3 regions of the Paenibacillus sp. FSL R7-0273 genome follow, and region 1 is predicted to be linked to each of the others. Evidence: predicted binding sites of a transcription regulator. Region 1 holds the regulator's gene; each other region holds the start of a gene.

The links. Region 1 encodes Rex, which represses fermentation and respiration genes when NADH is low (regulators of the CRP and FNR family bind a similar motif). Its sites were predicted from a motif close to TTGTGAAATATTTCACAA; they were not measured.
Region 2: the regulator Rex is predicted to act here: its motif matches at 1,373-1,390, upstream of R70723_RS12585 (DUF1641 domain-containing protein).
Region 3: the regulator Rex is predicted to act here: its motif matches at 2,119-2,136, upstream of R70723_RS19685 (polymer-forming cytoskeletal protein).

What each region holds. Positions count from the first base shown of each region.
Region 1 covers NZ_CP009283.1:4,734,660-4,737,939, reverse strand. Annotated here, with positions in the region: gene dinG (ATP-dependent DNA helicase DinG) at 1-1,339, shown strand, start outside; gene R70723_RS20355 (redox-sensing transcriptional repressor Rex) at 1,461-2,114, shown strand; gene R70723_RS20350 (amidohydrolase) at 2,101-3,280, shown strand, end outside.
Region 2 covers NZ_CP009283.1:2,960,391-2,963,670, reverse strand. Annotated here, with positions in the region: gene R70723_RS12590 (NAD(P)/FAD-dependent oxidoreductase) at 1-796, opposite strand, end outside; gene R70723_RS12585 (DUF1641 domain-containing protein) at 849-1,292, opposite strand; gene R70723_RS12580 (nitroreductase family protein) at 1,614-2,231, shown strand; gene R70723_RS12575 (LysR family transcriptional regulator) at 2,302-3,153, opposite strand; gene R70723_RS12570 (SDR family NAD(P)-dependent oxidoreductase) at 3,272-3,280, shown strand, end outside.
Region 3 covers NZ_CP009283.1:4,580,346-4,583,625, forward strand. Annotated here, with positions in the region: gene R70723_RS19670 (ABC transporter ATP-binding protein) at 1-713, shown strand, start outside; gene R70723_RS34410 (GNAT family N-acetyltransferase) at 722-961, opposite strand; gene R70723_RS19680 (YhfM domain-containing protein) at 909-1,349, opposite strand; gene R70723_RS19685 (polymer-forming cytoskeletal protein) at 1,492-2,043, opposite strand; gene R70723_RS19690 (serine hydrolase domain-containing protein) at 2,309-3,244, shown strand.

The sequences.
Region 1 (3,280 bases):
GCCGGCGCTGCGCCAGACCCTGCAGTCTTCAGGAAGCGAACAGGCCTCTGAATGGAGCGGTGTCATTGACCGGATCTATCCTGATCTGCTGACCGTTAAGGAGACATGGGATGTGCTCAGCGATAAGCTGTTCGGACTGCTGCCTGACCGCAGCGATGCGGCTGCCGGTGAAGCCGGACAGCTGGTGTCGCGGCTGCATCCCGGCAAGAAGCCAAGGGACTGGGAAGAGCTGGCGGCCCTGGAGAACACCCTGAATCTCAGCCTTAGTGATATTATCCGCAGAGGCGACAAGATGCTCAGCGAAATGCGCGATACGGACAGCCAGTCCTCCTCGGACAGTCTGGTGACTGACATCGGCGGACTGTTTAAGGACCTGGCCTCCATACGTGAGCAGATCCGCTTCTTCATGGGCCTGAATGACGAGAATATTGTGTACTGGATGGAGGGCAGTAGCAACTACCGCGGTAAATCCCTGCAGCTGTATGCTGTTCCGGTGGATGTCAGCACCCAGCTCAAAGAGCTGTTCTTCGATAAGAAGAAGAGTATAACGCTGACCTCGGCCACCCTGTCTGTAGATAAATCCTTCCAGTTCATGATAGATAATCTCGGCCTGGGAGAGGCTGTAGAGCAGGACAGGCTGATGACCGCACTGCTGCCTTCACCGTTTAATTACCGCGAGCAGGCGCTGCTTGTAATACCTCGGGATTTTCCTAGTGTGAAGGGCAGTGTAGGCGATGCCAGGTTTGTTGACCGGCTTGTGCACTCGCTTGCTGAGGCTGCAGTGGCAACCAAAGGGCGCATGCTGGTGCTGTTCACCTCCTACAAAATGCTGAGGCAGGTCTACGACCCGCTCAAGGAAGCGCTGGCTACTGAAGACATCGCAGTGCTGGGACAAGGAGTGGAGGGGGGCAGCCGCAGCAAGCTGATCCGCCGCTTCCAGGACAGCCCTGCAGCTGTTCTGCTTGGCACGAGCAGCTTCTGGGAGGGTGTGGATATTCCCGGAGATGCGCTGACCTGCCTGGCGATAGTCAGGCTGCCGTTCCAGCCGCCGAACCATCCGCTTGCAGAAGCGAAGTCGGAGCTGCTTCAGGCCCAGAAGAAGAATCCGTTCATGAAGCTGTCAGTGCCGCAGGCGGTTATCCGCTTCAAGCAGGGCTTTGGCAGGCTGGTTCGCACCGCCCAGGATCGGGGAATTGTCATTGTATATGATACCAGGGTAATAGAGTCTTATTACGGGAAGTATTTCCTGTATTCGCTGCCGGGTCCCAAGATGGAGCATATGCTGACCGACCAGATGGTTCCGAGAATCGAGGAATGGCTGGAAGGCGGTATTTCATAACCTTTTTACGTCATTATCTAATATTTGTCTAGTGCCGCAACCGCCTCCTGTGAATAGATGAGGGAGATGGTTGCGGATTTCATACACAGCAGAGTTATACTAAAATTTAGGAGGAGAAGACATGAAATCGGACAAAATATCGGAGGCTGTCGTCCGCAGGCTCCCTGTGTACCTGCGTTTCCTGAATGATCTCCAGAAGCGCGAAATTGCAACCGTTTCTTCCCAGGAGCTGGGACAGAAGCTGGATCTTAATCCGGCGCAGATCCGTAAGGATCTCGCTTATTTTGGAGATTTTGGCCGGAAGGGCATCGGCTATGATGTATCCTATCTGATCGAAAAAATCCGTCACATCCTCAAGCTGGACCAGCAGATCAACGTAGCTCTGGTCGGGGCCGGTAACCTGGGCCATGCCCTTTCGAATTACAATGCTTACCTTAAGGATACAATGAAAATTACTGCAGTATTCGACTCCTATGCACCCAAGGTGGGCCAGAAGATCAACTCCCTGACGGTTCAGCCGATGGAGGAGCTTGGACGGACCATCCGTGAGCAGGGAATCCGGATCGGCATCATAACCGTACCGGACAGCGAAGCGCAAAATGTTGCTGATATTCTGGTGGAATCGGGCATTGAGGCCATTCTTAATTTTGCGCCGGTTATTCTGAAGACACCGTCGTCCATCCGCATTCATGCGGCTGACTTTACAACGGATCTGCAGAGCCTTGCCTATTATTTGCATGACGGAAAGGAAGAAGTTAAAGATGAACAGCAATAAAACGATAATCGAGGGCGGGCGGTTTCTGGTACCCGGCTCCATTCAGCCTGTGCTGAGCGGTTATATGATGATAGAGGACGATCTGATCACTTACATAGGGGAAGATAAGCCTGCGGCCGGAGAAGGCGTCCTGACGGTCGATGGCAGCCGTCTGCTGTTCATGCCGGGACTGGTCAACACCCATGGCCATGCGGCGATGTCGCTGCTGCGCGGATATGGTGACGATATGGTGCTTCAGAGCTGGCTGCAGGAAAAGATGTGGCCGATGGAAGCGAAGTTTACTGGCGATGATGTGTACTGGGGAACCGCCTTGTCTGTGCTTGAAATGCTGAAGGGCGGAACTACAACCTTCCTGGACATGTATGATCACATGGACCGGGTGGCAGAGGTTACAGAGCAGTCTGGTATCCGCGGAGTACTTATGCGCGGCGCCATCGGCCTGTGCCCTGAGGATGTGCAGAACCAGAAGCTCGCGGAAGCTGTGGAGTTTGCGCGTAACTGGCACGGCAAAGCGGACGGCAGAATTACAGCCATGCTCTCGCCGCATGCTCCATACACCTGTCCGCCGGACTTCTTCATGAAGTTTGTACAGGCAGCCCATGATCTGGATCTGCCGATGCATACCCATATGTCCGAGACACGTCATGAAGTGGAACAGAATGTAGCAGATTACGGTCTTCGTCCGGTTGCGCATCTGGAAAAGCTGGGTATGTTCACCCGCCCTTCCCTGATTGCCCACGGCGTCCATCTGAATGATGAAGAAATTGAAATTCTGGCCAAATACAATGTCGGAGTATCTCATAATCCGGGCAGTAACCTGAAGCTGGCGAGCGGAGTTGCCCGTGTGCCTGAGCTGCTGAAGGCAGGAGTCAAGGTCTCGCTCGGCACCGACGGGGCAGCCAGCAACAACAATCTGGATATGTTTGAGGAGATGCGGCTGGCGGCACTGATCCATAAAGGGGTCAGCGGTGATCCGACGGCTGTTCCTGCACCGGAAGCGCTGCTGATGGCGACAGAATACGGGGCGGCCTCGATCTACCTGAACAATGTCGGCCGTCTGGCTGCAGGGATGAAGGCGGACTTTATTGCGATTGATATTGACCAGCCGCACCTGCTGCCGCATTCCGACCTGCTCTCACATGCTGTATATTCGGCCAGTGCAAAGG
Region 2 (3,280 bases), 1.8 Mb from region 1:
CCCCGACCAGCGGATTGCCCTGGACGCCACCGGTCCATACAAAGGTGTTGGCAACGATTTTTTGACCATCCTTAAGATCAATCGTGTTGCCCTCAACATTCGTTACAGGCAGTCCGGTCAGGAACTGTACACCGCGTGCTTCAAGGCTTGCGGTAGCACGCTGGATCAGGTGATCCGGCAGTACAGGCAGAATCTTAGGCCCTGCTTCAACAAGCAGCAGCTTAATTTCCTTCTGGTCTACGCCATAACGCTTGGTCAGCTTAGGCAGAACATCGGCAATTTCACCAACCAGCTCCACGCCGGTAAGTCCGCCGCCGCCGATCAGGATAGTTGCATCCGCAGAGTTTTTACTTTTTGCGTATTCTGCGATTTTGCCTTCGATGTGGGCGTGGATGTTTTTGGCATCCTCAGCCGACTTCAGCACCATGCTGTATTGCTCAAGACCCGGAATACCGAAGTAAGCCGTGGTGCTGCCAAGACCGACAACAAGTGCGTCATACGATAGGGTTGATCCGTCAGACAGGCTGATCTGCTTGCTGTCCACGGAGAAGGATTTCACCTTGGCAATCTTCAGGTCGATATCTTTACCGGCAAACAGCTTTGCCAGCGGCATGGCGATTGCCTTTTCCGAGATGCTTCCGGCAGCCAGACGGTGAAGCTCTGTAATAATCTGGTGAGTCGGGTACTGGTTCACTACAGTAACTTTTGCTTCAGCCTTGCCCATATATTTACGCACAGTCAGCGCGCTCAGCAAGCCGCCGTATCCTGCACCTAGAATTACGATATGTTTTGACATTCTTATTCCTCCGTCCATACGTGTGTATACGTTTCTTATTAATAAGCTACAGTTATTTCTGCGGGCTGCGTTCGCCGCTGACCTGCAGATAGGCGTTCACGAAGCGGAGCATTTTCTGCACCTGAGGATCCTTGAGCATCTTCATCATGCCGAACAGGCTGATATTCTCCGTACTGGCCTCGGCGCGGTCCTTAGCTTCGATAACATTAGCGGCCATGTTCTTAACCGACCCTACAACAGGCTCGGCAATTTCCTTGATCGCTCCCACAGTGTCATTCTTAAGCACATCATCCGTTGCAACCGCCTGGACAAAATCAAAGGATTTCGTTAATACTCCGGCCAGCTGGGTGAGCTTAGGCAGCTCCTCTACCAGCAGTACGAGTGACTCCTGAACCTCCGGCTTTAGCAGCTGCTCCAGCAGGTCCTCCTTGGATACCTTTGCTGCGGCCGCTTTTTCTTCCTGTTCAGGCAGGGTTTGCGTAGTTGTTTCTGACATATTAGCCTCTCCTTCACATTGACATACCTGCTTAAAAATTTCTAACTCACAAAGTCAGTGTGCCTATTATACCACCGTTCTTGTTAAATATGTCACAAAGTTTTACCCATTTAGCTTTGTTTTGTGATAATAATCACTTCTTTAATGTCTTTTTCTCGAATTTACTTCTTTTTAATAAATTTTTTTATAAATTCATGTTTAATATCATTGACGATCCACAGTAGCCGTGTTATCTTAAGCAAGTAACCAATTGTAAGTACATTATAAAACATCAGTTATTGATTTTTATTAACCAATACATAAGCTAACGGAGGCATAATCATGAGTACCTTTTCAGAATTAGTCCAAGCCCGCAGATCCGCCATGAATTTCGTTGAAGGTGTTGCTATTTCGAAGGCAGAGCTGGAGGAAATGTTCTCGCTGGCCCGTCTCGCCCCATCCAGCAACAATCTGCAGCACGCCCACTACAAGGTGGTTACCGATCCGGCTGTCAAGGAACAGCTGCGCAAGGACGCCTACAACCAATACAAGGTACATACCGCCTCAGCCGTCATCCTTGTATACGGAGACAAAAATGCTTATCTGCAGGCACCGGAGATTTACAGCGGCCTTAAGCTGCTTGGTGCGATGAGCCAGGAGGAATATGACGATACCATCCAGTCCATTAACGATGCCTATGCCGGCAACGAGGCCTTCCAGCGCGATGAAGCTATCCGCAACGCCTCCCTGTCAGCCATGCAGTTCATGCTGATTGCCAAGGATAAAGGCTGGGATACGTGCCCGATGATCGGTTTTGATCCCGCGGCGGTTAATGCGACTCTCAAGGTGCCTGACAACCTGATTCCGGTCCTGATGATCACAATTGGCCAAGACAACAAGCATAAGATCAGACCGCGCGGCTACCGCAAGCCGGTGAACGAATTCGTGGAATTTATCTGAATGCGCATAAAAGCCCTCCGTCAGCATTTGGCGGAAGGCTTTTTTTGTCATATAATCCGCCCGGCAGCTATCAGGCTTCAAGGTGGGCCAGCTCCAAAAAACGGATGAATCTATGTAAAGCCGGCGGCTGCTGTTTACGGCGTCTGATTACAAAACGGATTGTCATTTTATCAGGCAGCTCCTCAAAACGGACAGAATGCAGCTCCTTTCGGCTATCGGCAACTTCTGCGGGAAGGATACTGATCCCAAGCCCTTCATTGACTGCCTGGAGAATGGACTCAAGCGAATCGAATTCCAGCACTGACCGGTCCGGCTGCTCTTTTTGACTGAACAAACCGAGCAATTTCCTTCTGTACACACATTCCGGGTCACTGTTAACGATTAAAGTCTGCATGTGCAGCGGCTTCCCGGGATTCTGCTTAGGAGAAAGGATTACGAGGCGCTCATCATAGGTATACACAGACTCAAACAACACGTTATTGTAAGGCCCGTTTACAAAAATCCCGTCCAGCTCCCCGTAAGAGAGCATTTCCTGCAGCCGTTCCGCACTATTCGTTCTGAGCTTGATATCAATATTATGGTTCTGCAGAAATGAAGACAGCAACCGGGGAATACGGATAGCGGCAACAGTCTGGGGAGCGCCGATAGCCAGCGATTTTTTCCACTTTACGGGATTTACAGAAGACCGGGCTTCCTCCATTAAAAGCAAAATTTGATTGGCGTAACCAAGCAATTCACTTCCCTCTTTAGTCAGTGTCACACCTCTGTTGTTGCGCAAAAATAACCGGACGCCGAGCTCCTCCTCCAGACCTTTTATCCTTTGGCTGATATTGGACTGGACATACCCCAGCTTCTCCGCAGCTTTTGAGACTGACTGCAGCTCTGCAACCTGTTTGAAAATCCTTAAATCCTGACTCTCCACAACCTAAAACCTCCGCTGATATCATTTCAAATGATACCCGATTCACTTTTCCGAATTATACCGCACCTCCGCACAAAAGTATAATGAACCTGTAAATCTAAAACGGAGATGATTATTGATGGAGCTG
Region 3 (3,280 bases), 150 kb from region 1:
GACCGGATGATCAGGCGCCGCTGTTCAGGGATTTGAATCTGTATATCAGGCATGGTGAGACGGTTGCGCTGGTCGGTCCAAGCGGCTCCGGCAAAACAACCCTTATGCGGATGTGCTGCGGGTTGCTCAGGCCCGATGCCGGACATATTTCCGTTTACGGCCAGTCTGCAGCCGGCGGGCTTGCGGAACTGCGCAGCATGATCACTTATGTGCCGCAGTCCCCTTACCTGTTCTCCGGATCAATTAAGGACAATATTGCGTTCAGCAGCGATACGGCCAGTGATGAAGAGATCCGGGAAGCGGCCAGACTTGCAGGAGCAGATGACTTTATTCAGAAGCTGCCCGCAGGCTATGACACCCTGATCGGTGAACACGGAACAGGCTTATCGGGAGGACAGCGCCAGCGTATCGCCATTGCCCGGGCTTTTCTGCGGAATGCACCGCTTCTGCTGCTGGATGAAGCCACCTCGGCCCTGGATAATGAGTCGGAGCAGCTTGTCCAGCAGTCCCTTGACCGGCTGATGCAGAACCGGACCACGCTGGTCATCGCCCACCGGCTGTCCACTGTACGCAACGCCACCAGAATCATCGTGCTGGATAAGGGTGTTGTTGCCGAGGAAGGCACACATGACAGTCTGCTGTCCAGCAACGGAGTATATGCGGAGCTGTACCGGCTGCAATTTAAGGAACCGGTCGCCGAAGCTGTCCATTGAGGCTCGGATCACCGTAGCTTCTTGGTAAATACAGCTTCATTGTCTCTCAAATAACCGTTCTTTTCATAGGTTCGCAGAGCTAGATGATTATTACGGCCTGTCAGAATCCTCACGCTAACCACGCTGCGGCGGCTTAACTCTTTTTCCAGCAGATTAAGCAACGCCGCCGCAGCCCCTTTTCTCCTGTAAGCTTGCTCAATGTAACATTTCTGTAGTCTCCCCATAAATAAGCTTCCGCAGCTCCTCATGATTTTTAGAAGGAATCGAGTAGCCTTTTCCGCTATCTTTAGAGTCTACCAGCAGACCCCGTATCCCTTCCTTTTTTGAATCAGCAATGTTTAGGGTGTAGACCTTTTCTCCGCCGTTTTTATAAGCTGCATACATTCTGAACATCACACCGTAATCCAATTCTCCTTTCATCCGTTTCGCCTTATTGATAGCCGTTACGAACACCTTGATTTCCTTCGGCTCTGTAAAGGTCTTGTCAGCAAAAAGCCCCGCGGGTATCTGACCGTCCTCACAAAAATCCGCACACTCCAGCCGGATACTGGCTATCTCGCTTACTTTCAGCTTGCTGTAGCTCATAATCCCAATGGCAAGCAGACAGAATACCAGCAGCGGAGTCCACTTTTTCATATCAGCTCCTCCTTCTCTCAGCGCGCAACAAACAACTTCCATATATTTCTATGTAAACATAAAGAAAGCCTGCAAACCCACCTCCTCATCAGAGATTAAGTCTACAGGCTGTATCTATCCGATCATCCGCAGTGTAACGGTATTACTTAACTTCAGTTGTTCCAGTCACTTTGCCTTCCATCACTGCAGTTGCTTGTACGTCAGCACTTGCGAAGTACAGGTTACCGTCAATGGTAGCATCCTTGTACAGGTTGAAGCCGTTAGCTTCTACATATACGTCACCTTTGATTGTACCGCCTTGAACTCTGAAGTTCTCGCTTTGTACAGTTACTTTCGGTGCAGTCAGTGTGTAAGTAGCCGTTACATTATGATCAGCATCCTGTGCATACAGGGCAAGCTTACGGTAGAGTGCATTCTCGGCAGCGCCTTTATCATGGAACTCACCAGCTACTACAACATCCTGATCTACAGTAAGGTCATTCAGGATTGCAACGATCCAGTTACCTTCTGCACTGACAGCTTTCAGGAATGGATCCTGTTCTTTCACGATGGAAGCAGTGGATACGGCATCAGTCTGTGCAGCAGCAGTTGCAGTGGCAGCCGCTTCATTTCCGGCATTGTCATTATTCGAACCGCAACCCGACAGTAATGCAGCAGCAACACCGGCAACCAGCAACGTTTTTACAAATTTCATCTCAAATCCCCCAATTTTTATTTAGTTTGATTTCTCTTTAATAACCATATTATATATTAAAATTTGAAAATTATCACGTGAACTTTTTCACAAATTTGTGTCTATTACGGCTGGAACTGCAATCTGCAACCGATTTGTTCAGCAGCAAGCCCTAACAGCATCCCGGAATTTCGCTTTTCTGCACTAAGGCTGGTACACTGGAACAGATATGTAGTACATAATATTAGACATAATGTTATTCCCGGCCTAAGAAAGGAACTTATCCATGGAACCATCCCAACTGACCGCAGCGGTCGCCCCCTATCCATTACGCAGCTGCCTGATTAACCGTCAAGGCCGTCTGGCCTTTGAGCATTATAGAGAAACCAGCACAGCCGGTGAACTCGCCAAAATCAACTCCTGTACCAAAAGTGTTCTGTCGGCGCTGTTCTGCATTGCGATGGAAAAAGGTCTGCTGCCGGATCCAAATACATTGCTGGCTGAATTTTATCCCCGGATTCGCCAGGACCGTGATCCGCGCAAGGCTGAAATTACGCTGGAGCAGCTGCTCAGCATGACGGCAGGCTTTAACTGGACAGAGTTTGGCGGCCAGAACTCCTTTCCACGCATGACGCGCTCGGAAAACTGGATTGATTTTGTGCTGGAGCAGAGGCTGTCCCATAATCCCGGTGAGCATATGGAATACAATTCCGGGGTATCCCAGCTGCTTGCGGCAATTCTGGTTCAGGGTACCGGCATGCCGGTTGCCCGGTTTGCTGAGGAAGAGCTGTTCGGCCCGCTGGGCATTGAACAATATGAATGGGAGCAGGACCCGCAGGGCATCCATACCGGGGGGTTCGGACTCCGGCTGCGTCCGGCACATTTGCTGAACTTCGGCCAGCTCTTTCTGCAGCAGGGAGAATGGGAGCAGCGGCAGCTGATTACTCCCGGGCTGCTTAGCCGTTCTACGCAAACCGTCATTCAGGCGGATAGTCCGCGCCGCGGCGGCTATGCCTGGCATTGGTGGACAGACAGCTATGCGCGTCTCCATCAGGAATCCCCGGATGCGGCATTCCGCTATTATTACGCCCGGGGATACGGAGGCCAGTTTGTATATGTAATACCTGAGCTTGAGACTGTTGTAGTCTTAACGCAGGATCATCGCGGTAAGCAGAAGCCGCCTGTAGATATGTTCAGGGAATCCATTGCACCGCTGCTCTAAGTCGTATATGTAAGCTTCACTAAATATAAACTGCAG